3 regions of the Burkholderia sp. F1 genome follow, and region 1 is predicted to be linked to each of the others. Evidence: riboswitches for the same ligand, from Rfam matches in the RefSeq annotation. Region 1 holds a riboswitch; each other region holds the start of a gene.
What was found. Region 1 has a riboswitch for ZMP and ZTP ahead of ACFIMZ_RS36840 (aminodeoxychorismate synthase component I). Riboswitches for the same ligand answer to the same signal wherever they lie in the genome.
Positions count from the first base shown of each region.

Region 2: linked by a shared signal. The riboswitch ahead of glyA (serine hydroxymethyltransferase) and the one ahead of ACFIMZ_RS36840 (aminodeoxychorismate synthase component I) in region 1 are both predicted to bind ZMP and ZTP.
Region 3: linked by a shared signal. The riboswitch ahead of ACFIMZ_RS22035 (LysE family translocator) and the one ahead of ACFIMZ_RS36840 (aminodeoxychorismate synthase component I) in region 1 are both predicted to bind ZMP and ZTP.

Region 1 is NZ_CP172423.1:577,451-585,265, forward strand. Features, by position in the region: gene ACFIMZ_RS36815 (LysR substrate-binding domain-containing protein) at 1-60, opposite strand, end outside; gene ACFIMZ_RS36820 (LysE family translocator) at 167-766, shown strand; gene gcvA (transcriptional regulator GcvA) at 846-1,736, opposite strand; gene ACFIMZ_RS36830 (glutathione S-transferase family protein) at 1,863-2,486, shown strand; gene ACFIMZ_RS36835 (LLM class oxidoreductase) at 2,506-3,543, shown strand; ZMP/ZTP riboswitch at 3,609-3,694, shown strand; gene ACFIMZ_RS36840 (aminodeoxychorismate synthase component I) at 3,826-4,968, shown strand; gene ACFIMZ_RS36845 (hypothetical protein) at 5,007-5,219, opposite strand; gene ACFIMZ_RS36850 (alpha/beta hydrolase family protein) at 5,254-6,270, opposite strand; gene ACFIMZ_RS36855 (LysR substrate-binding domain-containing protein) at 6,427-7,362, shown strand; gene ACFIMZ_RS36860 (ABC transporter substrate-binding protein) at 7,560-7,815, shown strand, end outside.
Region 2 is NZ_CP172421.1:878,725-886,539, forward strand. Features, by position in the region: gene ybgF (tol-pal system protein YbgF) at 1-194, opposite strand, end outside; gene pal (peptidoglycan-associated lipoprotein Pal) at 214-723, opposite strand; gene tolB (Tol-Pal system beta propeller repeat protein TolB) at 741-2,036, opposite strand; partial or broken gene tolA (cell envelope integrity protein TolA) at 2,146-3,170, opposite strand; gene tolR (protein TolR) at 3,167-3,616, opposite strand; gene tolQ (protein TolQ) at 3,627-4,304, opposite strand; gene ybgC (tol-pal system-associated acyl-CoA thioesterase) at 4,486-4,971, opposite strand; gene ACFIMZ_RS04305 (SDR family NAD(P)-dependent oxidoreductase) at 5,064-5,810, opposite strand; ZMP/ZTP riboswitch at 5,988-6,087, shown strand; gene glyA (serine hydroxymethyltransferase) at 6,226-7,473, shown strand; gene nrdR (transcriptional regulator NrdR) at 7,480-7,815, shown strand, end outside.
Region 3 is NZ_CP172422.1:665,173-672,987, forward strand. Features, by position in the region: gene ACFIMZ_RS22015 (methanol/ethanol family PQQ-dependent dehydrogenase) at 1-763, opposite strand, end outside; gene ACFIMZ_RS22020 (TonB-dependent receptor) at 1,154-3,472, shown strand; gene ACFIMZ_RS22025 (alpha/beta fold hydrolase) at 3,536-4,495, opposite strand; gene ACFIMZ_RS22030 (hypothetical protein) at 4,841-4,978, shown strand; ZMP/ZTP riboswitch at 4,996-5,078, shown strand; gene ACFIMZ_RS22035 (LysE family translocator) at 5,099-5,731, shown strand; gene ACFIMZ_RS22040 (alpha/beta hydrolase) at 5,863-6,822, shown strand; gene ACFIMZ_RS22045 (MFS transporter) at 6,880-7,815, opposite strand, start outside.

The DNA of each region.
Region 1 (7,815 bases):
GCCGCGGTCGGCGACCGTGACGAAGGCGCGGAGCAAGGCGATGTCGAGATTGCGTGGCATCCCGGCATTATGGAGGCTAATGGCACGCATCAGGAACATTCGCTGTTTCTACGCGCGGCGCGCAGGTAAAACAGCAGATCGTCATCTTCGACCGCCTGGAGACCATGTGCTGCTCCACGATTACCTGCCGTTGTTCCTGTTCGTCATCGTCTCCACCGTTACGCCGGGCGGCGCAACGACCCTGGCGACCGCATCGGGCGCCCATTTCGGCTTTCGGCGGTCGCTGCCCTACATGGCGGGCATCGCGGCGGGCCTCGCGTCGATGGCCGCCGCCGCGGCCGCGGGGCTCGGCGGCATCTTGCTGGCGATGCCTGCGCTGCAGCTCGGCATGAAAGCGATCGGCTCGTGCTATCTGGTGTGGCTCGCCTCGCGCATCGGACGCAGCGGCGCACCGCATCTCGACGCGCATCTGCGCAAGCCGGCCGGCTTCGCGAGCGGCGTCTGGATGCTGTGGCACAACCCGAAGGGATGGGCGATGACGCTCGGCGCGGCCGCATCGTTCGCGGCGCTCGCGCCCGGGCCGCTTCGGCTGGGCGTGCTGCTCGGCTGCGCGTTCGGCGTCGCGGCGATGGCGTCGCTGTCCGTGTGGTGCGCCGCCGGGCTGCTGTTCGCCCGCCTGCTGCGAACCGATCTGCAATGGCGGCTGCTCAACGGGATGCTGGCGCTGTTGCTCGTGGCCTCGATCATTCCGATGTGGCTGTCGTAGCGTCGAATTTCCGACCCGCGCATGCGAACAAGAGGATGATCGGAGAACGCTTCAACGCCCCGGGAAGCCGCGTGCCCCGTCATGCCACGCCCGCGGCCTCTTCAACGATCCAATCCATGAACGCGCGCACTACCGGCCGCTGCGCGGCGTCCGGCCGGGTGACCGCATAGTAGGCGAACCTGGCCGGCCAAGGCCGGTCCAGGACCTGCACCAGACGCCCCGCGGCAATTTCTTCCCGCGCGTACACCTCCGGCACCAGCGCCAGGCCCTGCCCCGCTTCCGCGGCGCGAATCAGCAGGAAATCATCCTCGAAGGCCGTCCCGCGTGCGGCGCGCGGATCGTCAGGCACACCATGCGCGGCGAACCAGAGCGGCCAGTCGGCACGGTCGGAATCGTGCAGCAGCGGATAGTTCAGGCAATCTCCAGGATTCCCAACCATCAGGCCCTTCGCCACCAGGCCGGGGCTGGCCACCGGCACCAGCACCGGCGCCATGAGCCGCGTGACCTCCAGCCCGGGATAACGCCCCAGACCGTGACGCAGCGCCACGTCCACGCGATCACGGCGCAAATCCACCAGCGCGGACGTCGCCTCGACGCGCACCTCGATATGCGGGTGGCGCGCGTTGAAGCGCCCCAGACGCGGCACCAGCCACGACGCGGCAAAGGTCGCCACGGTGCTGACCGTCAGGGTCTGGCGAGCCTTGATCGCTTCCAGCGCATCCACGGCCGCATCGATCTGTGCAAAGGCATCGCGCAGCGACGGATGGACGCCGGCGCCGGCCTCGGTCAGGCGCACGCCCTGTCGCGCCCGCTCGAACAGCGCCACGCCGAGCCGGTCCTCCAGCAGCCGGATTTGCTGGCTGACGGCGCCCGGCGTGACATGCAGCGCCTGGGCAGCCGCCTTGACGCTGCCGCGTTGACCGACTTCGACAAAGGTACGCAAGGCCTGCAACGGAAGAAAGGTGGACATTGGATTTAGATTATCTAAATTCGTCGGGTAGAAATTATCGCTTTTTCGGACGTTTCACGTGAAAGACAATGACTCAAGTTTAGTTTTTCAACTTGATTCAGATTATCTAAACATAGAAAGCGCACGATGATCGACCTCTACACCGACAGCTCGCCCAACGGCTTCAAGGCAACGATTGCGCTGGAGGAACTGGCGCTGCCCTATCGCCTGCATCACGTCCGAGTCGACTCGGGCGAACACCGGCAGCCGGCGTTTCTCGCGCTGAATCCGCACGGCCGCATTCCGGTCATCACGGATGACGAGACCGGCATCACGCTGTTCGAGTCGGCTGCCATCCTGCTCTATCTCGCCGAAAAGACCGGCAGGCTCCTGCCGAAAGGTACCCAGGCCCGCTGGGAGGCGATCAAGTGGCTGCAGTTCCAAGCGTCGAGCATGGGGCCGATCCTCGGTCAGCGCGTCCACTTCGAGCTGCTCGCCGACGAACGCATCCCGGCCGCCATCGAACGCTACCGGCGCCTGACGGAGGACGCCTTCGCGGTGCTCGACGCGCGCCTGGCCGCGCATGCGTACCTGGCCGGCAACGACTATTCCATCGCCGACATCGCCACCTTCGGCTGGACGCACATCGCGCGGATCATCGACCTGGATTTCGGCCGGCATCGGCACCTGTGCGCGTGGCATGAGCGTGTCTCGGCACGACCCGCGGTACGCAAGGGCGTCACGCTGCCCGCGCCCGCAACGCATGCATGAATTCAAGGACTCAAAGAACATGAACGACATGGATTCCCTCCAGGCTCCATGCGGGGCCTCCTATCCCGCGTTTGCCGTGCATCCGGGCTACCGGCGGATGTTCGCGCCCGACCGGCTGACGATCGGCATCTTTCTGCCGCTGCGCGTCTATGACGGCGACATGCGCGCGCTGGCCGGGCAGGCGGACCTCGTCGCGGACCTCGACCGCCGCGGCTTTGCCGCCGTATGGGTGCGCGACGTGCCGTTGTTCGATCCGTCGTTCGGCGACGCCGGACAGGTATTCGATCCCTTCACCTATCTGGCCTTCCTTGCCGCAAGGACGAAGAAAGTTGCACTGGCAACGGGCAGCGCAATCTTCTCGTTGCGCCATCCGATCGACCTGGCCAAGGCATCAGCCACCATCGACCGGTTGTCGGGCGGCCGGCTGGTGCTGGGCATCGCGTCAGGCGACCGGCCCATCGAATTTCCGGCCTATGGCCTGGCACATGAAGCACGGGGCGCACGGTTCGCGCAGGCGGTCGGGTATTTCCGCCAGCTCATGGGGGCGGGCCACCTGGCGATCGATTCGCCGCTGGGGCGTTTCGACGGCGCCGAGTGCCTGCCCAAGCCCGCCGCCGGCATGGTTCCGCTGATCGTCACCGGTTCGTCCGGCCAGTCGCAGGCATGGATCGCCGCGCAAGCGGATGGCTGGCTGACCTATCCCGGCGCCACGCACGACTGCCTGGGGCCGCAGCGCCTGGCCGAGAAAATCCGCGTGTGGCGCGCCTTGATTCCCGACGGCGGATTCCGGCCGCACATGACCAACGAATGGCTGGATCTGGTGGACGATCCTGACTTCCCGCGCACCCCGCTGCGCGGCGGGTTCATATTGCGAACCGGACGCAAGGGGCTGATCGCGTTGCTGCAGGAATGGCGGGAAGCGGGCGTCAACCATGCCGCGCTGGGTATCCAGTTCTCGCCACGGCCAGCGGCGGAGGTGATACAGGAACTGGCCGAGGAAGTGCTGCCGCATTTTCCATCGCACGAAGGACCGGCGGCATTCGCGGCCTCGTGGTGACCGCGTCCCGCATTGAATGCGCTCACGACACGAACGACAAAAGCCGATACGGGTATGAGAGAATCGGCGCGTCGCGTAACTGGCGCCACGAGATAGAACACTATCGGGAAGCGCGACGTGAATCGTGTTGCCGCGCGCCTGGGCCTGTTTCCCTTTGAACCATTCGACGGTCAGGAATATGCCCGCCCTCTCCCGCGCCTCCCATTGCCTCCGGGTTCCCGGATCATTCCGTTCGTCCACGCATGCGCCGGAAACCGGCGCGCTCATCGCGCGGCGGGTCTGATGGTCACTTGCCGCTTTGAAAATGCCATCCAGGACAGCGCCCTTGCGCTGCATGGATTCGTCAAGAAAATTTCCGCCAGCACGGTCGATGAACTGCCGCAGGCCATCGCCGATATCGACGATGCACAAAAGGAAGGCCGCTGGATTGCCCTCAAACTCGCCTATTCCCTGGGCGAGTGGCTCGAACCCGCGCTGATGGAAAACGGTTCGCATTCCGCGGACAACGCCACGCCTCGCCTGACCGCCCTCGTCTTCGAGCGCGCGTCGCACGAGCCCGCGTGGAAATCCCTGCCGGCGCATCGCTCCAGCCGCATTCTCAGTGCTCGCCCGAGAATCGGCTTCGACGAATACAAGGAAAGGATCTCGGCCATCAAGCGCTCGATCGAGAATGGGGATGTCTACCAGATCAACTACACGCTTCCGGTCGACGTCAGGTACGAAGGTGACCCGGAGTCGCTCTATCGCAGCCTGATCAATCTGCACCCGGTCTCGCATGCGGCCTATATCGACGATGGCGACTCATATGTCCTGTCCTTCTCGCCCGAGCTTTTCCTGTCCCGCTCCGGAGGAATCCTGACGAGCCGCCCGATGAAAGGCACCGCGCCCCGGCATGCGGACCCGGAAGCGGACCGGATGTCCGCGCGCATGCTGCAGGCAAGCTCGAAAGACCGGGCCGAGAACGCGATGATCGTCGACCTGCTGCGCAACGACATGGGCAGAATCGCCCGCACCGGCTCCGTCACCGTCGGGAAGCTGTTCGAGCTTGAACGCTACCCGTCCATCTGGACGCTGACGTCGACGATCAACGCGGATATCGGGCACACCCCCTTCTTCGACGTGCTGCGCGCACTCTTCCCGTGCGGCTCGGTCGTCGGCGCGCCGAAGATCGCCGCCATGCGCGGCATCCGGCAACTTGAAATGGCGGATCGCGGCCTCTATTGCGGCAGCATCGGATGGATGGCGCCCAACGGGGATTTTTCGCTGAATGTCGCCATCCGGACGCTTGTGCTGGAAAGAAACGGCACCGGCGTATATGGCGTCGGCGGCGGCGTGGTGTTCGACTCCGAAGCGGATCTCGAGTGGCGCGAATGCCAATGGAAATCCCGCGTGCTGGGTGACGTGTTTGGCGAAGCATGGAACTGACGATCCCGGTTACCGGCGCCCCGGGTACGCGCTGACCACTACCCCCGCGCAGCCGGCGTCGACGCCAGCCGCGACACGACGTCCCGCCCCTGAACCGACAGCAGCACGCGCGCGTGCTCGCTCGCATCGGCGTCGAGCTGGACGAGGCCGTGGCCGAGCAGCGCACGGACCTCCGCCAGCTCGCCGTCCAGCTGGCATGGCGCGCTGGCCAGCACCATCAGCGCGGCGATTTCATGTGGACTCAGCAGCACATCCGCACCTCGCTCGACAGGTCAACCCGCCCGCTCACAACAGCACGATCTGATGCTCGACCGCCGGCTCCGCATCGGCCTGCCTCGGCGCGTCGCGCTCGGACACGATCCGGCCGGGCGTCGCCGGCGCGAGCGTCCCGGTCTTCAGCCAGCCGAGCGAAATCGGCCACAGCGTCGCTTCGAAGCGGCTATGGAAGAACGCGAAATGGCCGATGCTGTCGACGCCGATCGCATCCGGCGGGATCCGCAGATGCACGACGCTGCTGCGCGTGAAATACCGCAGCAGCCTCTCGATCGCGGCAATCGTGCCGAACGGGTCGTCGGTGACGCTCGCGGCGAGCACCTGCGCGCGCATCCCGGCGAAGCGCCGGACGAGCGCGCGGCGCTGCGCGTCGTCGCGCGCGATCGGCGCGCGCCGGTAGGTGTCCTCGAAATCCGGCCGGCTGCGGCTCCACGACAGCGCAACGCCCCTCGGCGTGTCCTCCATCCAGCCGAGGCGCTTGGCCGGAAAGTAGCCAAACAGCGCGGACAGCACCGGCATCACGACATGCCACTTCCACAGCATCGCGAGCTTGCCGCGCGGCGCGTAGTCGCGCCAGTGCGCGTACTGCGCGCCCATCGTGAACACGCGGCGGACCAGATGGTTCGACGGCGCGAGGCCGGCGACGAAGCCGCCGATGCTGTGCGCGACCACGTCGATCGGCTGGCCCGGAAACTCGGCGAGCGCATATCGCAGCACCGCCTCGAAATCGCGCTCGCCCCAGTCGAGCCACGTCGCGTCGAGCCGCGCGAGCTGCGCGGGCCGCGATTCGCCGATCCCGCGATAGTCGTACACGATCGCGTCGTAGCCGTGCCGGTGCAGGTACGCGGCAAACCGGAAATAGTAGCGGCAGCGCACCGACGTCGCCGCGTTGACGATCACGACGGGCCGCGGCTCGCCATCGTCCTGGCCCGCGCGGTGGCGCCAGACGAAGCCCTTGATCGGATAGCCGTCCGCCGCCGTCAGCGCAATCGATTCCGGCTCGGCGATGTTCGTGTCCCTGTCACTCATTCCGCTCATTCGAAAATCTCCACATGCCCGAGTGTCATGCGTGTCGCATCGCCAAGGCCGCGCACGACCCACGCGGATACGCCACTGTGCCTATTTCACTTGACCGGGCTGTTTCGCTCAATCAATCTTCTTGCATCTCTCGCATGAGGAGCACGCATGGCAGTCCCGCTCGTCCGGCTACCGTCGCTCGACCTGGTCCGCGGCTTCGTCGCGGTCGGCCGCCGCATGAGCATCACGCTCGCGGCCCAGGACCTCTGTCTCACCCAGTCGGCGGTCAGCCGCCAGGTCAACGCGCTCGAGGAGGCGCTCGGCGTCAGGCTGCTGAACCGCGGCTACCGCGCGATCACGTTCACCGCCGAAGGCGAGCGGCTGTTCCGCGCGGCGGACGCCGCGGTGCAGCAGATGCAGGACGTCGTCGATCTGCTGACGCATCCGAAGGCGCGCCAGCCGGTCACGGTCACCGCGAGCATCGGCGTCGCCGCGCTGTGGCTGCTGCCGCGCCTCGGCAACCTGCAGCGCCGCCATCCCGACATCGACCTGCGGGTCGCCGCGACCGACCGGGTGCTCGACGCGCGCACCGAGGGGATCAATCTCGCGATCCGCTATGCGCCGGCGAGCGGCGTGCCGCCGGCCGCGATCCGCCTGTTCGACGAAACGATCGTGCCGGTCGCGCATGCGTCGCTCGGCATCACGACGCTCGATGCGGACACCGTCGCCCGCCACGTGCTGCTCGAATTCGACGGCGCGCGCCGGCCGCTGCTGCAATGGTCCGATCACCTGGGCGCGCTCGGCCTCGACACGCTGCGGCCGCGCGGCATCCTGCGCTTCAACCAGTACGACCAGGTGATCCAGGCAGCGCTCGCCGGCCAGGGAATCGCGCTCGGCCGGCGCGCGCTGATCGAGCCGCTGCTCGCGGACGGCCGGCTCGTCGCGATCGGCGACGCGCCCGCGGGCCGCGCCTCCGGCCACGCATACTGGCTGTGCCAGGCCGACGAGACGCTGCGCGCCGACGTGCGCGCGGTGGTCGACTGGATCGTCGACGAGGCCCGCACGGCCGCGGGCGACGCCGCCGCGCCGTCGCCGGCCGCATAGCGCCCCGGCCGGCCACGCCCGTTCGCCGGCCCCCCGAGACCTTCGCGCACCCCGCGCCGCGCCGCCACCTACCAAAGCTGGTAGTTGTCCGCGCTCGGCGCAACGCGGTGAAATCGACGACGTTCCAACGACCGCACCGCAGCGTCCGCGGCGCCCGAGCCGGGCGTCCGCCCGCCGCGCATCAGGAGGCACTCGCGATGAAACACCTCAAACCCTGGTTGGCCGCCGCGCTCGCGCTGGCGACGCTCGCCGGCGCGGGCCGCGCCGCCGCCGAAGAGCGCGTGATCCGGATCACCGGCTTCGGCGCGACGTCGGGCGTGCTGCGCCCGTTCGGCGTCAACAGCGAGGCGGCGCTGCGCGCCGCCGCCGACGACATCAATCGCGCGGGCGGCGTGAAGCTCGGCGACGGCGCGCGCGGCCGCATCGAGATCAGCTACCTCGACGACAACTGCA
Region 2 (7,815 bases), on a different replicon from region 1:
GTCTGATCGAGGATCGTGCGTTGCGCCGCCGTGAGCTGGCTCGCAAGATTGTCGCTCTTGCTGCGCAGATCGAGCACGGCGCGACGCGCCTCGTTGTCGTCGAACATGCCGGCGTGCGCCGGCGCGGCCGACCACGCCGCGCCGACGACGCAGAGGGCTGCGGCCACGCGCAGCCAGGATTCACGGTGCGTCATACAGCGAACCTTCCGTTACTTACTGTTGGTAGACGAGATCCGAGCGGCGATTCTGCGCCCACGATGCCTCGTCGTGACCCGTTGCCTGCGGCTTTTCCTTGCCGAGGCTCACGGCTTCCATTTGCGAATCGGCGACGCCGAGCAGCGCCATCGCGCGGCGGACGGCTTCCGCACGCTTCTGGCCCAGCGCGAGGTTGTACTCGCTCGTGCCGCGGTCGTCGGTGTTGCCCTGGATCAGCACGTGACGCTGCGGATGGCTCTTCAGGTACTGCGCGTGTTGCTGCATCAGCGGCTGATATTCATCCTTCACCGAGTAGCTGTCGAAATCGAAGTAGATGCTGCGCTTCGCGAGCGGGCTGTTCGGGTCGTTCAGCGGATCGACCGTCACTTGCGCGACGTTCTCGGGGTTCGGCTGCGTGCTAATCGCACCGGCGTTGGCCTTCTCGTCGAGCTTCACGCCCGACTTGCATGCTGCCAGCGCGCCGACCATCATCACGGCCAGGGCCAGACGAACTTTTTTCGACATCATGGTTACTCTCCTTGTGGTCATTGCATGAAGGGTCCCCACGACGGCTCGCGTACGGAGCCGCCCTGGACGGACAGAATCTGCGGCGGCGCACTGCCGTCGGATGGGACGGCGGCCAGCACGTTGCGGCCACCCGACTGGGTGGCGTACAGAACGTATTGGCCGTTCGCCGCGAAGCTGGGCGACTCGTCATGACTGGTATTCGTGATCGCGTTCGCCGCGCCCGTCTGCAGATCCTGAACGTACAGCTTGAAGCCCCCGCCCGTGCGGGAGATGTAAGCAAGCAGCTTGCCGTCCGGGCTGACGCGCGGACTCGTGTTGTAGCTGCCGGTGAAGGTCACGCGCTGGGCCGCACCGGCGCTTTCGCCCTGGGCGGGCATGCGGTAGATTTGCGGCGCGCCGCCGCGGTCGCTCGTGAAGTAGATCCAGCGGCCGTCCGGAGAGTAGAACGGCTCGGTGTCGATCGAATTGCTCTGGGTCAGCCGGCGCAGGCCGCCGCCGGTCGAGTTGACCGCATAAATCTGCGTGTTGCCCGTCAGCGACAGCGCGACCGACAGCGTCTGGCTGTCCGGCGACCACGCCGGCGCGCTGTTGTTGCCCTTCTGGTCGGAAACGATGTAGCGGCGGCCGGTCGGCAGGTCGTGGATGTAGACGATCGGCTTCCTGCGCTCGAACGACACGTATGCAACCTTCGTGCCGTTCGGCGACCACGCCGGCGAGATGATCGGCTCGGTGCTCGACAGCGCGATGCGCGGGTTCTGGCCGTCCGAATCGGAAATCTGCAGCTGGTAGCGGTTGCCGGACTTGATCACGTACGACAGGCGCGTCGCGAACACGCCGCGCGTGCCGAGCAGTTTCTGGTAGATGTAGTCGGCGATCTTGTGGCCGGCCGTGCGCAGCGTGCCGTCGTTCGCCGTCAGCGACAGGCCGCCGAGGCTTTGCTGCTTGACGGTGTCGTACAGGATGAAGTTGACCTTGTACTGGCCGTTCGCGTCGCGGTTCACGCTGCCGGCGACGAACGCATTCGCGCCCTTGGCTTTCCATGCGCCGAGGTCGACCGATGCGGTCTCGGGCACCGGCGTGCTGCCGGCGTCGATGTTGGTGAATTTGCCGCTGCGGGCGAGGTCCGCGCGGACGATCGACGTGACCTGCTGCGGCAGGCCCGCCTCGTTCGCGAAATTCGCGGTGGCGATGGGGAACTGGGTCGAACCGACGCCGGTGATCAGCACGTTGACCTGCGCGTTAGCGGCGCTGCCCGCCGCAATCAGACACGAGGCCACGAGTGCCCTGAAACCTAGCTTCGTCATCAAACTCATGCTTCTTGCTTCCCGTATGACTTGTATCGCTGCGCAACCGCACAGACTGTAAAAATACCCGATTCGTTCCCGTCTTACAGCGACGGCGGGAGTGTAAGCGCATTTCCGTTCACTCCGCCGCCTTGAAGGTAATCGTAATGTCCGATGGAGTACGACCGTTAGAATCGGGCGGCAACGGGACCGACGCCTGGATCGCACTGACCACGGCTTGATCCCACCCCGAATTTCCGCTCGAACGGCGGATCGATACGCTCAATACGTCGCCCGACGGCGTGCAGCGGATCGCGACGACGGTCGTCAGGCTGTCGCGCTCGCCGCCCCAGACGATGTGCGGCTTGACGCGGCGGCGCACCTTGTCCGGATAGCCCGGGGAGGCCGCGTTGCCGCCGGAGCCCGTGCCGGTGCCGCTCTTCGCGAGACCTTCGCCACCGCCTTCGCCGCCGCCCGCCAGGCCTTGCATCTGCGCGAGGCGCACACGCCGCTCCTGGTCGAGCTTCGCCTTCGACGCCGCATCGGCCTTCGCGCGGGCCGCCGCTTCAGCCTTCGCCTTGGCCGCGGCCTCGGCTTTCGTCTTCGCGGCCTGCTGCTGCGCCTCGAGCTTTGCCTGCTTCTGCTGCTCGAGTTTCTGCTGTTCCAGTTTTTGCTGCTCGGCGAGCTGCTTCTGCCTGAGCTTTTCAGCCTGCTTCTGCTTTTCCAGCTCGGCGGCCTTCTGCGCGGCGAGCGCAGCGGCCTGCCTGGCCGCAAGCTGCGTGCGTTTGGCCTGCTCTTCCTGTTGCGCCTCGAGCTGCTGCGCGCGGCGCTGTTGTTCGAGCAGCGCTTCGCGTGCGGCGGCTTCCTGCTGACGCTTCTTCTGCTGCAGCGCGATGTCCGCTTCCTCATTCTTCACCGGGGAGGGGGCGGGGCGACGCGGGCAGGCGGCGTCGGGGCCGGCTGCGGCGCCGGCATGTCGGGCACCGTCGTCCAAAGCTCGGCCTCGGCGCCGGCCGGGGTGCTGTTCTGCCATTGCACGCCGTGATACAGGAACAGCGCGAGCAGCACGTGCATCAACGCCGCGAGCGCGAACGCGCGCCACGTGCCGCGCTCGCGCGGCGGCATCGGCGGGTAGGCGGTGCTGCGCGGGGGTTGCCGTTTCATTGCGATTTGACGAGGAGGCCGACGCGCTTGACGCCGCGCGCCTTCAGATCCGACATCACGGTCATGACCGCATCGTACTGCACGGTCTTGTCGGCCGCGATCACGACCGGCTGGTCAGGATGATCCGCCTGACGGGCGGCGATGAAGCTGTCGAGCTCGGCCTTCGTCATCGTGTCTTCCTGCGTCGCGCCCGCGTTGCCCTTGTACTTGACGCTCATCGTGCGGTCGGCCTTGATGTTGACGACGACGGGCGGCGTCTGCTCCTGCGGCGCGGCATTGCCGACGGTCGGCAGGTTGATGATCGACGGTGCGACGAGCGGTGCGGTGACCATGAAGATCACGAGCAGCACGAGCATCACGTCGATGTACGGCACGACGTTGATGTCGGCCATCGCGCGGCGCGAGCGGCCGCCGCGCATGCTGGATCGGATGGGAGTTCCGGCCATGTCGCGCTCCTTACTGGGCCTGACGCTGCAGGATGTTCGAGAACTCTTCGATGAAGGTCTCGAAGCGGATCGCGAGGCGGTCGATGTCGTGCGCGTAGCGGTTGTAGGCGACGACGGCCGGAATCGCGGCGAACAGGCCGATCGCGGTGGCGACGAGCGCTTCGGCGATGCCCGGCGCGACGTTCGCGAGCGTTGCCTGCTGGACGTTCGCGAGGCCGCGGAACGAGTTCATGATCCCCCAGACCGTGCCGAACAGACCGATGTACGGGCTGACCGAGCCGACCGACGCGAGGAATGCCAGGTTCGCTTCGAGCACGTCCATCTCGCGCTGGAACGACGCGCGCATCGCACGCCGCGCGCCGTCGAGCACGAGGCCCGGGTCGCTGATGCGCTTTTCCTTCGCCTTCAGGAATTCGCGCATCCCCGATTCGAAGATCCGCTCGAGCGCGCCGATCGTGTGGCGGTTGTTCGCCGCACTCTGATACAAGGCCTGCAGGTCGCCGCCCGACCAGAAATCCCGTTCGAAACGCTCGGTCTGTGCGCGTGCGCGGCGGATCGCGAACCACTTGCGGAAGATGAAGGTCCACGACATCAGCGACAGCAGCAGCAGCAGTCCCATCACGGCCTGGGCCAGGACGCTCGCATTGAGGACGAGGGAAATGATCGACAGGTCTTGAGAAGTGTTCATAGAGGTTTGAGTAACGTCCCTTCGGGGGCGCCCGGCTAAGGGGCCCGGCTAGGCGTTCCCGGCCGGGGTTGCCCGGCGCGGGCGCTGCGCTGCGCGCGGGGTGCCGCTGCCGCGCCTGACGCCGAACCTTGCTTAGTATCGGTTCAGGAAGGCAAGTTCATAGGCTTTGTCTAAACGGGGCTCACGCGAGCCTCGTTGACAACACAGTGTGCCCGGCGTCGATGACGGGCCCGCGTTGCAGCGCGTCGAGCACCGTCGGCGGGATTGCCGCCGGCCGGATGCCCGTGCGGTCGACGCAGCCGATGCGGATCTGCCCGGCGACGAGCAGCGTGTCGCCATGCCACGCTTCCTGCATGAATTCCACCGACGCGCGGCCGATCCGTCCGGGCCGGCTCGTGATCGCGAGCGTATCGTCGAGCCGCGCCGGCGCGCGATAGTCGAGCGCCGTGCTGCGGACGATGAAGATCGCGCCCGTTTCGTCGGCGAGGCGCCGCTGGTCGATGCCGCAGGCGCGCAGCCATTCGGTGCGCGCGCGCTCGAAGAATTTCAGGTAGTTGGCATAGAAGACGATGCCGCCTGCGTCGGTATCCTCGTAATACACGCGAACCGGCCAGGTGAAGCCGGAAGGCGCTTCCGGGGGGCGGGTAGGCTGAGTCATGGCGCGCATTTTACCGGAAGCGGGGAGGCCGCCTTGCAACCGATTCGTAACGGAATGTTCCGGGCCGCGAGCCGGCCGCCGGGGCGGCTCGCGGCGGACCGTCAGCCGCGATGGACGGTGAGGCCGGCCGGCGCCTGGGCGACGGGCATCATCTCGATCGTGTTGATGTTCACGTGCGCGGGACGCGTCGCGATCCAGTAGATCGTGTCGGCGATGTCCTCGGCCGTGAGCGGCTGGACGTTCGCGTACACGCCGGCCGCCTTCGCGTCGTCGCCGCGGAAGCGGACGTTCGAGAATTCGGTGCCGCCGCACAGGCCCGGCTCGATGTCGGTGACGCGCAGCGGCGTGCCGATCAGGTCGGCGCGCAGGTTCAGGCTGAATTGCCTGACGAAAGCCTTGGTGGCGCCATAGACGTTGCCGCCCGGGTACGGGTAGGTGCCGGCAACCGAGCCGAGGTTGAAGATATGGCCGCGACCGCGCGCGATCATGCCCGGCAGCAGCGCGTGCGTGACCGTCACGAGGCCCGAGCAGTTGGTGTCGATCATCGTCTGCCACTCGTCGAGGCTGGCCTTGTGGGCAGGCTCGACGCCGAGCGCGAGACCGGCGTTGTTGACAAGCACGTCGAGCGCGGCGAACTCGGCGGGAAGGGCGGCCGGCACGGCTTCGACGGCGGCGCGGTCGCGCACGTCGAGCTCGAGCGGCAGCAGTGCGTCGCCGAGCTCGGCCGCGAGCGCGTCGAGACGATCCTTGCGGCGCGCGGTCGCGACGACGCGATGGCCGCCCTTGACGAAGGCACGGGCGATGGCGGCGCCGAAGCCGGCGGACGCGCCTGTGACGAACACGATCATTGCTGCTCCTGGTCGGTAGGGTAGCGGGTGGGGAACCTGCAAGCCTACTGAGATTGCCGCACCGCGGCAAGGCGCAAAGCTCAGCCGGCGCGGGTGGCGCAACTCTGTCCCCGTTTGTTTGCGGTGGCCGCCGCGCGGTTGCCTATTCATGACGCATCCAATAAACTAACGCGCTCATCACCCCTGCGTGACTGGCGATAGAACCCCCGGGTTCAAGGTGGAGCATCCCACCGTGAAGCGCAGGGCGCCGTTTTTGCCGTTCGCCTGGGCAGCCGTTGTGCGCCGTCGCGTGCATCGCCGGTGGCTGTCCCTGCCTCACGTCATACGGATTCTTCCGCCACGTCGAGCTGGTGCCGCCAGCAGCGCAATGTACTCGGCCACCCCGGTCAACCTGTACACACTTAACGGAAACCGTATGTTTGACAGAGCCCAAAGCACCATTGCGAACGTCGATCCCGAAGTCTTTGCAGCGATCGAGCAGGAAAACCGCCGCCAGGAAGATCACATCGAGCTGATCGCGTCGGAAAACTACACGAGCCCGGCCGTGATGGCCGCACAGGGCTCGCAGCTCACGAACAAGTACGCCGAAGGGTATCCGGGCAAGCGCTACTACGGCGGCTGCGAATACGTCGACGTCGTCGAGCAGCTCGCGATCGACCGCGTGAAGGAGCTGTTCGGCGCCGAAGCCGCGAACGTCCAGCCGAACTCGGGTTCGCAGGCGAACCAGGGCGTGTTCTTCGCGATGCTCAAGCCGGGCGACACGATCATGGGCATGAGCCTCGCGCACGGCGGCCACCTGACGCACGGCTCGCCCGTGAACATGTCGGGCAAGTGGTTCAACGTCGTCAGCTATGGCCTGAACGAAAGCGAAGACATCGATTACGAAGCGGCCGAGCAGCTTGCGCAGGAGCACAAGCCGAAGCTGATCGTCGCGGGCGCGTCGGCGTTCGCGCTGAAGATCGACTTCGAGCGTCTCGCGAAGATCGCGAAGTCGGTCGGCGCGTACCTGATGGTCGACATGGCGCACTACGCGGGCCTGATCGCCGCGGGCGTCTACCCGAACCCGGTGCCGCACGCCGATTTCGTCACGACCACGACCCACAAGAGCCTGCGCGGCCCGCGCGGCGGCGTGATCCTGATGAAGGCCGAGTACGAGAAGCAGATCAACTCGGCGATCTTCCCGGGCATCCAGGGCGGCCCGCTGATGCACGTGATCGCCGCGAAGGCCGTCGCGTTCAAGGAAGCGCTGTCGCCGGACTTCAAGGCATACCAGCAGAAGGTGGTCGAGAATGCGCGCGTGCTGGCCGAGACGCTGGTCAAGCGCGGCCTGCGCATCGTGTCGGGCCGCACCGAAAGCCACGTGATGCTGGTCGACCTGCGTGCGAAGCAGATCACCGGCAAGGCAGCGGAAGCCGCGCTCGGCGCCGCGCACATCACGGTCAACAAGAACGCGATCCCGAACGATCCGGAAAAGCCGTTCGTCACGAGCGGCGTCCGTCTCGGCTCGCCGGCGATGACGACGCGCGGCTTCGGCACGGCCGAGGCCGAGCTGGTCGGCAACCTGATCGCCGACGTGCTCGACAACCCGGAAGATGCAGCGACGATCGAGCGCGTGCGCGCGCAAGTGGCCGAGCTGACCAAGCGTTTCCCGGTCTATCGCTGATCGCTCATGCGCTGCCCGTTCTGCCGCAGCGACGACACGCAGGTGGTGGATTCGCGCGTGTCCGAAGACGGCGCCGCGATTCGCCGGCGCCGCCGCTGCTCCGCCTGCGACAAGCGTTTCACGACGTACGAACGGGTCGAACTGGCCCTGCCGGCCGTCGTGAAGAAGGACGGCAGCCGCACGGAATTCGACCGTCGCAAGATCGTCGCCAGCATGCAACTCGCGCTGCGCAAGCGGCCGGTTGCGGCTGACGCGATCGATGCGGCGGTCGCCCGCATCGAATATCTGCTGCTCGCGACAGGCGAGCGCGAAGTGCGTAGCGAGAAGCTCGGCGAACTCGTG
Region 3 (7,815 bases), on a different replicon from region 1:
CGCCGCCGCCGTGAGACTGCATGCCGTCGGGCCAGGTTTCGGAGCCCTTTTCGCCGGAAGCCGGGATCGTGTAGCGTTTCCAGACCTCCGAGCCGTCGTCCGGATTCAAGGCCATGATGTAGCCGCGAATCCCGTATTCGCCGCCGGACGTGCCGACGACGATCGCGCCGTCGAGCGCGAGCGGCGCGAGCGAGAACGAGTAGCCGAGGCCCGGATCGAACAGCCGCTTCTTCCAGACGAGATTGCCGGTTTGCGCGTCGAGCGCGGCGACTTCGCCGCCCAGCATCGCGACATAGACGTTCTTGCCGTACAGCGCGACGCCGCGGTTGACGACGTCGCAGCACGCGGTCTTGAACGATGACGGGCTGAGCTTCGGCTCGTATTTCCACAGCGGCTTGCCCGTCTTCGCATCGAATGCGTAGACGTTGTCCTTGGGCGTCGTCACGAACAGGTAATTGCCGTTGACGATCGGCGTTGCTTCGAAGCCCTGCTTGAGTTCGGCGGGGAACTTGTAGGCCCACACCTGCTTGAGATCCTTTGCATTCGACGGGTCGATCTGCTTGAGGGGCGAATGCGACCGGCCGTTGTAGGTGCGGTAGTAGGTCAGCCAGCCCGGGTCGGCCTGCGCATCGGTCAGCCGCTGGTAGGTCACGGCCGGGTAGTCCGCGGCCGCTTCGACGAGGCCGGGGGTCAGCGCGACGGCGGTTGCCGCCGCGATTCCGATCGTCGCCAGTCGGCTCGCTGAAGCCGAGAGTTTCTTCATGGTTGTCTCCTGAGTCATTGTGGCCGCACCGCCGCGAACGGTTCGTCGCGCCGGCACGGTGGGGTTCCGGGCCGAGTGCGCTGCCGTTCACGCAAGTCGCATGCCATCGCGTCGCGAAGCCCGCGCGGTGCCGCACATGGGCGCATCGCGCGCGGCGCGGCGTCGAAGGCACTGCGCGGCGGCGTCGACGCAGGTGTTGCATTCAGGTACACCGCGGTGCCCGAGGTGTTGCCAAACATGACAGGTGGCGGGTCGCCCGTGACAACGTGCCGCCGGCCTGATGCGCGCCGTGCGGCACTGGCATGGTTCTCGCTGTCCTGCTTCGCGCAGAGGCGTCGCCGCGCGGCGGGCAGCGCCGCGTGGCAGAGCGCGAACAGGAGACAGAGGGAAATGATAAGGAGACCAAAGGCATCAGGCCGTGTCGGCGCGAATCTGCTCTCGACGCTCGGTGCGATCGTGCTGTTCGGCTTGTCGCCGGCCGGCGTGCGCGCACAGCAGAGTGCGAGCGACAACGCTTCGTCCGGCCTCGCCGCGCCGCAAGCGGCGGCCGACATGCTGCCCGCGGTGGTCGTGGTCGGCACGACGCCGCTGCTCGGGATCGGCACGCCGCTGTCGAAGGTGCCGGCGAACGTGCAGACCGTGCGCGCGGCGGACCTCGACGCGCAGCACCGCGCGACGCTCGCGGGCTTTTTCGCGGCGAACCTGCAGAGCGTGACGATCTCGGACGCGCAGGGCAACCCGTACCAGACCGACGTCAACTATCGCGGCTTCACCGCGTCGCCGCTGCTTGGCACGCCGCAGGGGCTGTCGGTGTTCGTCGACGGCGTGCGCGTGAACGAGCCGTTCGGCGACATCGTGAACTGGGACATCCTGCCGACGCAGGCGATCGACCGGATGCAGCTGATTCCCGGCTCCAATCCGGTATACGGACGCAATACGCTGGGCGGCGCGCTCGCGATCACGACGAAGAACGGCAAGTCGAACCCGGGCGGCGAAGCGGAAGTGTCGGGCGGGTCGTGGGGCCGCAAGACCGCCAGTCTCGAGCAGGGCGGCAGGATCGGCTCGAACCTCGACTACTACGCGACCGCGAACGTCGCGAACGACGGCGGCTGGGCGGACCACAACGCGAGCCGCGTGCGGCAGGCGTTCGGCAAGCTGCGCTACACCGATGCCGACACGACGCTTTCGATCGCCGCGGGCGGCGCGGACAACGCGCTGTACGGCAGCCAGACGATCCCGCGCTCGTTCCTCGACAACCGGAAACAGGCGTACACGTATCCGGACCTGAACCGCAACAGCGCCGCGTACGTGACGCTGTCGGGCGACCGCTTCGTCGGCGAGCACGTCGAGCTGAGCGGCAACGCGTACTACCGGCACCTGCGCAATTCCAACCTCAGCAGCAACAACAATACCGACTTCGGATCGGTCGGCGCGGACGGCACCGTCGACAAGGTGCAGGGCACCAACGCGCAATCGACGATCGTCACCGACAGCTACGGCGGCAGCCTGCAGCTCACGCTGCTCGGCAAGCCCGGCGGGATGGCGAACCAGCTGATCGCGGGCGTCGCGGCCGATTTCGCGAACTCGCGCTACGTCGCGTCGTCGCAGGATGCGACTTTCACCGACACGCGCGCGGCGATCGGCATCGGCGATGTCGTTCAGCAGACGAATGCGAGGACGCGCAACGCCAACTTCGGCGTGTACCTGAGCGATGCGTTGTCGCTGACGCCGCACTGGACGCTGACGCTGTCGGGCCGCTACGACTGGTCGAAGGCGCAGATCGGCGACGCGAGCGGGATGCAGCCGCTGCTCGACGGCAATCACACGTTCTCGCGCTTCAACCCGGCGGTCGGCGTCAACTGGAACCCGGTCCCGGGCTTCACCGCCTACGCGACCTACAACGAAGGGATGCGCTCGCCGACTGCAATCGAGCTCGCGTGCGCGGACCCGGCCGCGCCGTGTTCGCTGCCGAACGACTTCGTCGCCGACCCGGCGCTCAAGCCGGTGATCTCGAAGACGTTCGAATTCGGCGCGCGCGGCCGCATCGGCGCGGCGACGACCTGGAGCGCCGCCGCCTACCGCACGACGCTGATGGACGACATCCAGTTCATCAGCAGTCCGGCGAGCGCGCAGGGCTACTTCCGCAACGTCGGCGACACGCGGCGCCAGGGCGTCGAGCTCGCGGGCCGCACGCAGCTCGGCCGGCTCGGCGTCGGGTTTTCGTACAGCCATGTCGACGCGACCTACCGTTCGTCGTGGACCGAACACAGCCCGGCGAACTCGGCCGCCGATGCGAACGGCAACGTGAAGGTCAAGGCGGGCGACCGCATCCCGGGCATTCCCGCGCACACGGTGAAGCTGCGGCTCGACTACGCGGCGACGCCCGCGTGGGACATCGGCGCGAACGTCACGTGGCGCAGCGGCGTCCATGCGCGCGGCGACGAGAACAACCAGGACGTGAACGGCAGGATCGCGGGCTACGTGCTCGTCGATCTCGACATGCGGTACCGGATCACGAAGCGGTTCGAGGTCTTCGCGAGCGTGACGAACCTGTTCGACAAGCGCTATGCGAGCTTCGGCGTGCTCGGCCAGAACTTCTTCAACGGACCGAACCACACGTTCGACGGCGCGAATCCGGTGCACGAGCAGTTCGTCGGGCCGGGCGCGCCGCGCGGCGCGTGGGTCGGCGTGCGCTATGCGTGGGATTGAGCGCTTCGCGGCGGAACCGCGTGGCCGGCTGAACCGGTTCCGGGCTTCGCGCGGTGCGCGCGGTTACGCGCACGGCATCGCCGCGAACATCGCATGGATTGCGCGGGCGACGCTGCGGGCCAATGCCGGGTCGCCTGCCAGATGCCCGGCCGGCACGCGCTCGATCCGGGCGGCGGGCACGGCGCGGCTGAGCCGCGCGACGTTGCCGATAGGGCAGACGGGATCGCGCATGCCGTGCGCGGCGAACAGCGGCACGCCAGCGTCTGCCGCGCGGCGTGCGAGCGCGAGCAGCCGGCGTTCGCCGAGCCAGCAGCCGTGCCGCAGGTAATGCGCCTGGATCCGGTACTTGTCGATCAACCGGAGGACGCCCGGGTGCGAGCGGATCGTGCGCGCACGCGGATGGCGCGATTGCGGCGACGCGAGGACCGCGTCCTCGTACGCGCGCCACGCGAGCGCGACCGCGCGCTGTCCGGCCGCGCCCGCGCCGGGACGCAGCCGCCGCGCGCAGCACGACGGCAGGCGCAGCGGATCGCGGCAGCCCGCCGATGCGCACAGGCGCCGCCATTCGCGCGGCGCGCGCGTGCGCGACGTCGTGAACAGGCGGCGCACTTCGCGCGGCGACGTCAGGAACAGGCCGCGCATCACGACGCCGGTTACGCGCTCGGGATGCCGGCCTGCATAGGCGAGCGCAAGCGCCGCGCCCCACGATCCGCCGACGACGCCCCAGCGCGCGATGCCGAGCCGTTCGCGAATCGCTTCCAGATCGCCGATCAGCCGCGCCGTGCTGTTGTGGCGTGTGCCGCCGCGCGGCGACGACGCGCCGGCGCCGCGCTGGTCGACGAGCACGACGCGCACGCGCGTCAGGTCGAACAGGCGCAGGATGCCGGGCTGGCTGCCGCTGCCGGGCCCGCCGTGCAGCACGACGACCGGGTGGCCGCGCGGGTCGCCGGTCACGGCAAACGCGACCGATTGCGCGTCGCGGCGGATGCGCCTGCGGTCGGGCACCGCATGCGCGGCGGGCATGGCGGGCAACGCGGTCGGCTGCGCGGGTCGGAGCGGGGCAGGCTTCATGTCGGCTTGGCTCGGGAGCGGGTGTCGGGCAATGGTCGCTTGATCGTAATGAAGCAAAGCCGGAAACGCGCCAGCGTCGAGGATCGGGAGTTGCACGGGTAGCGGCAGCGTCGCGAGCGCGGTATCGGAAACGCTCACCCATCCGGCGGCTCGGCGGGCGCGACTCCCCGGATCATGTCTTGCATTCGTCGCTCTGGACCTTTGATCTGCTATAGAAATCCTGGACAGAAATCTACGACGCTACAAGCCTTACCGGGAGACGCACCAAAATCATCTCCGGCGGGCGCAATTTTCCCCATGAGCATCCCATACGTGGCCCTTGGCGTCGCGGAAGCGGCTTCGCCGGCGAGCGTGCTCGCGCAGGAGTTGTGTGTCGGAATGCTGAGGAAGAGCAGGGGCATGCAGGCGGAAGTCCGGATCGAGACGGCAGACTAGAAGACATGCTAGGATTTCTTCACTCACGTGACTGGCGCATATAGATAGAACACTATCGGGGAGCGTGAGGTTGCTGCCGCCGCGCGCCTGGGCATTACCTACTATCCCTGGAGATGGGTTATGCCTGATTTCACACAATTGCTCATGTTCGCTCTTGTGGCGTTGGGAATGGTTCTAACGCCGGGGCCGAACATGATTTATCTGATTTCCCGCTCAATTTGCCAAGGTAGACGCGCAGGCCTCATTTCGTTGGGGGGTGTTGCTCTGGGCTTTGTGTTCTATATGCTCTGTGCGGCATTCGGAATTACGGCTTTCGTATTTGCGGTACCTTACGCATACGATGCGCTTCGCTTTGGCGGCGCTTTGTACCTTTTGTATCTTGCCTGGCAAGCGGTCAGACCGGGCGGACGATCCGCGTTTGCAGTGCGCGACCTACCGGTCGATACTCCAAGGAAGCTCTTTGGCATGGGGTTTGTCACTAACCTGGCGAATCCCAAAATCGCCGTCATGTATCTGTCGCTGCTTCCCCAGTTCATTACGCCAGGACATGGCAGTGTTCTTGCACAATCGCTGGCGCTTGGCAGCGTTCAGATTTCGATCAGCCTCGCTGTGAATGCACTGATCGTCGTGACAGCCGGATCGATATCTATCTTCCTGTCAGGACGCCCGTCGTGGCTATTGGTGCAGCGCTGGCTGATGGGAAGCGTTCTGACAGGTCTGGCGGTGCGGATGGCATCCGAATCCAGGAAATAGCGACGCCTCGCATCGGTTGTACGTCGCCCCTGCGTTAAGGAGGTCTGCGCAACGCGGATTCATGCTGACCTTCCACGCCCCTAACAGTTGAGTTATCGCCCTGGATAACACGTTCCGCACAAAATCTACCGATGCCCCAGGCAAGCTACAAGACGGAAACCTATTGGAAACAGTATCAATCCTTCTTTCCCGCACATGCGCGAGTAACCGCCGCCAGCGGCCCGAACGAAGAGTGGCTCCCCTGGAGAGGAGCATCGATCCATGTTGATCGATTTCCCTGCGCTGCATCGCCGCTGACGGTGGTCGTAGTGCATGGAGGAGGAGGATACGGCCGGTTGTTCGCGCCGATTGGCAAGCTATTGCACAGCGCCGGCTACGAGGTAGTCGCTCCGGATCTACCGGGGTATGGATTGAGTCAGGCGCCTCCTTCACTGGTTTCCTATGAGGCGTGGACCGACTTGCTATGCGATCTGGCATCCATCGAGTACCGGAACACTGGGCGACGCGTAGTATTGTGCGGCGGAAGCCTTGGTGGCTATCTGGCTTACCTGTGCGCGGCGCGGATGGGTGACGGCCCGATTGCTGGCGTGATCGCCACGACCCTTGCGGATCCGCGCTCGCCGCTGGTGAAACGACAGTTTGCCCGCAACGCGCTGGTGCGCCACGTCATGATGCCCCTGTTGCCCTTCTGTGCCCCTCTGATCGGCAGACTGAGACTGCCCGTGAAGTGGTTTACCAAAATGGGCGCGATGTCGAACGATCCATCGCTAAACCGGCTCGTTGCCGAGGATCCCTATGGTGGCCGCGTACGTGTGCCGATCAATTTCATGCAGTCAATTTTCGCCGTGCGGCCGGACATTGAGCCCGAGGACTTCGACCGCTGTCCTTTCCTGCTTGCTCACCCCGAAAACGACCGCTGGACGGGCTTCGAATCGAGCCGGCAGTTCTTTGACCGCATCAAGGGCGAGAAGAGATTGGTGATGCTGGAAAACTGCGGTCACTTTCCGGTGGAGGAGCCCGGCATCGCGCAACTGGAACAGGCTTCGATCCGATTCCTGCGGGAGATTGCCAGCAACGGATCGCGCTCATGACCGCGTGACATTGTGTTGTGACGAGGTCAGAGACGTACTACTGCCCGCCGGGGCCGGTCATGGCTGCGCCCGCCTGTCCGGGAAGATCAGGAAGCTGACACTGGCGAGCACGCAGACAGCAATGCCGCTGTAGAGCATGATCCCGCCGAAACCGTGCACGAGCGCGGCGCGGCCAGTCGCCGCCAGCGTCTCCGCAGACATGGACGCCCATGCGCCAGCGCTGGCGGAAGGCAGGCTCCCGGACGCAATACGATTGGCCAGCGCGCGCAAGGATGCCTCGTCGGACGGTTTGGCCAGCGCCATTTGCAGAAATTGCAGCACCCCTTGCACCAGCAGAAATCCCATCAAGGCGATGTTGATGGCGAGGGAGATCATGCGGGCGCTCATGTCGATGCCGGATGCCATGCCGGCGCGTGCGCTGGACACCGAGCCCGTCGTGGTGTTGGTCACAGGGGTATTGGTGATGCCCAGGCCCGCGCCAGCCAGCAGGCAGCCTGGCAGCACGGTCAGCCAGCTCGCGTGTTCGATGCGGCTGCCGATGAGCATCAGGAAGAACCCCAGCCCGATGGTGAACAGGCCGGCGGGAATGACGATGCCGGGCCGGTAGCGCAACGCCAGCCGTTCGCCGATGGGTGGGAACACCAGCGTAGGCAAGGTGTAGGCCAGCAGCGACACGCCTGCGGCCGCCGGACCCTGACCCAGCGCACTCTGGAAGTAGATGGGCAGGTAGATGATGAACGGCCAGAAGCTGAAGTTCATGCCCACCGAGCCAAGCAAAGCGCCGGAGAAATTGCGTACCCGGAATACCGAGAAGTCGAACATCGGGTGCGCGACGCGCGTTTCCACGACGAGGAACAGCACGAAACTGGCGGCACTCGCCGCGATGACGCTCAGGGCGGAAGCGCTGCCGAATCCCGTCTCGGCGCCCTGCGTCACGAAGTAGGCAAGTCCCAGCACGGCGAGGGACAGGGTGACGATGCCAGCCAGGTCCAG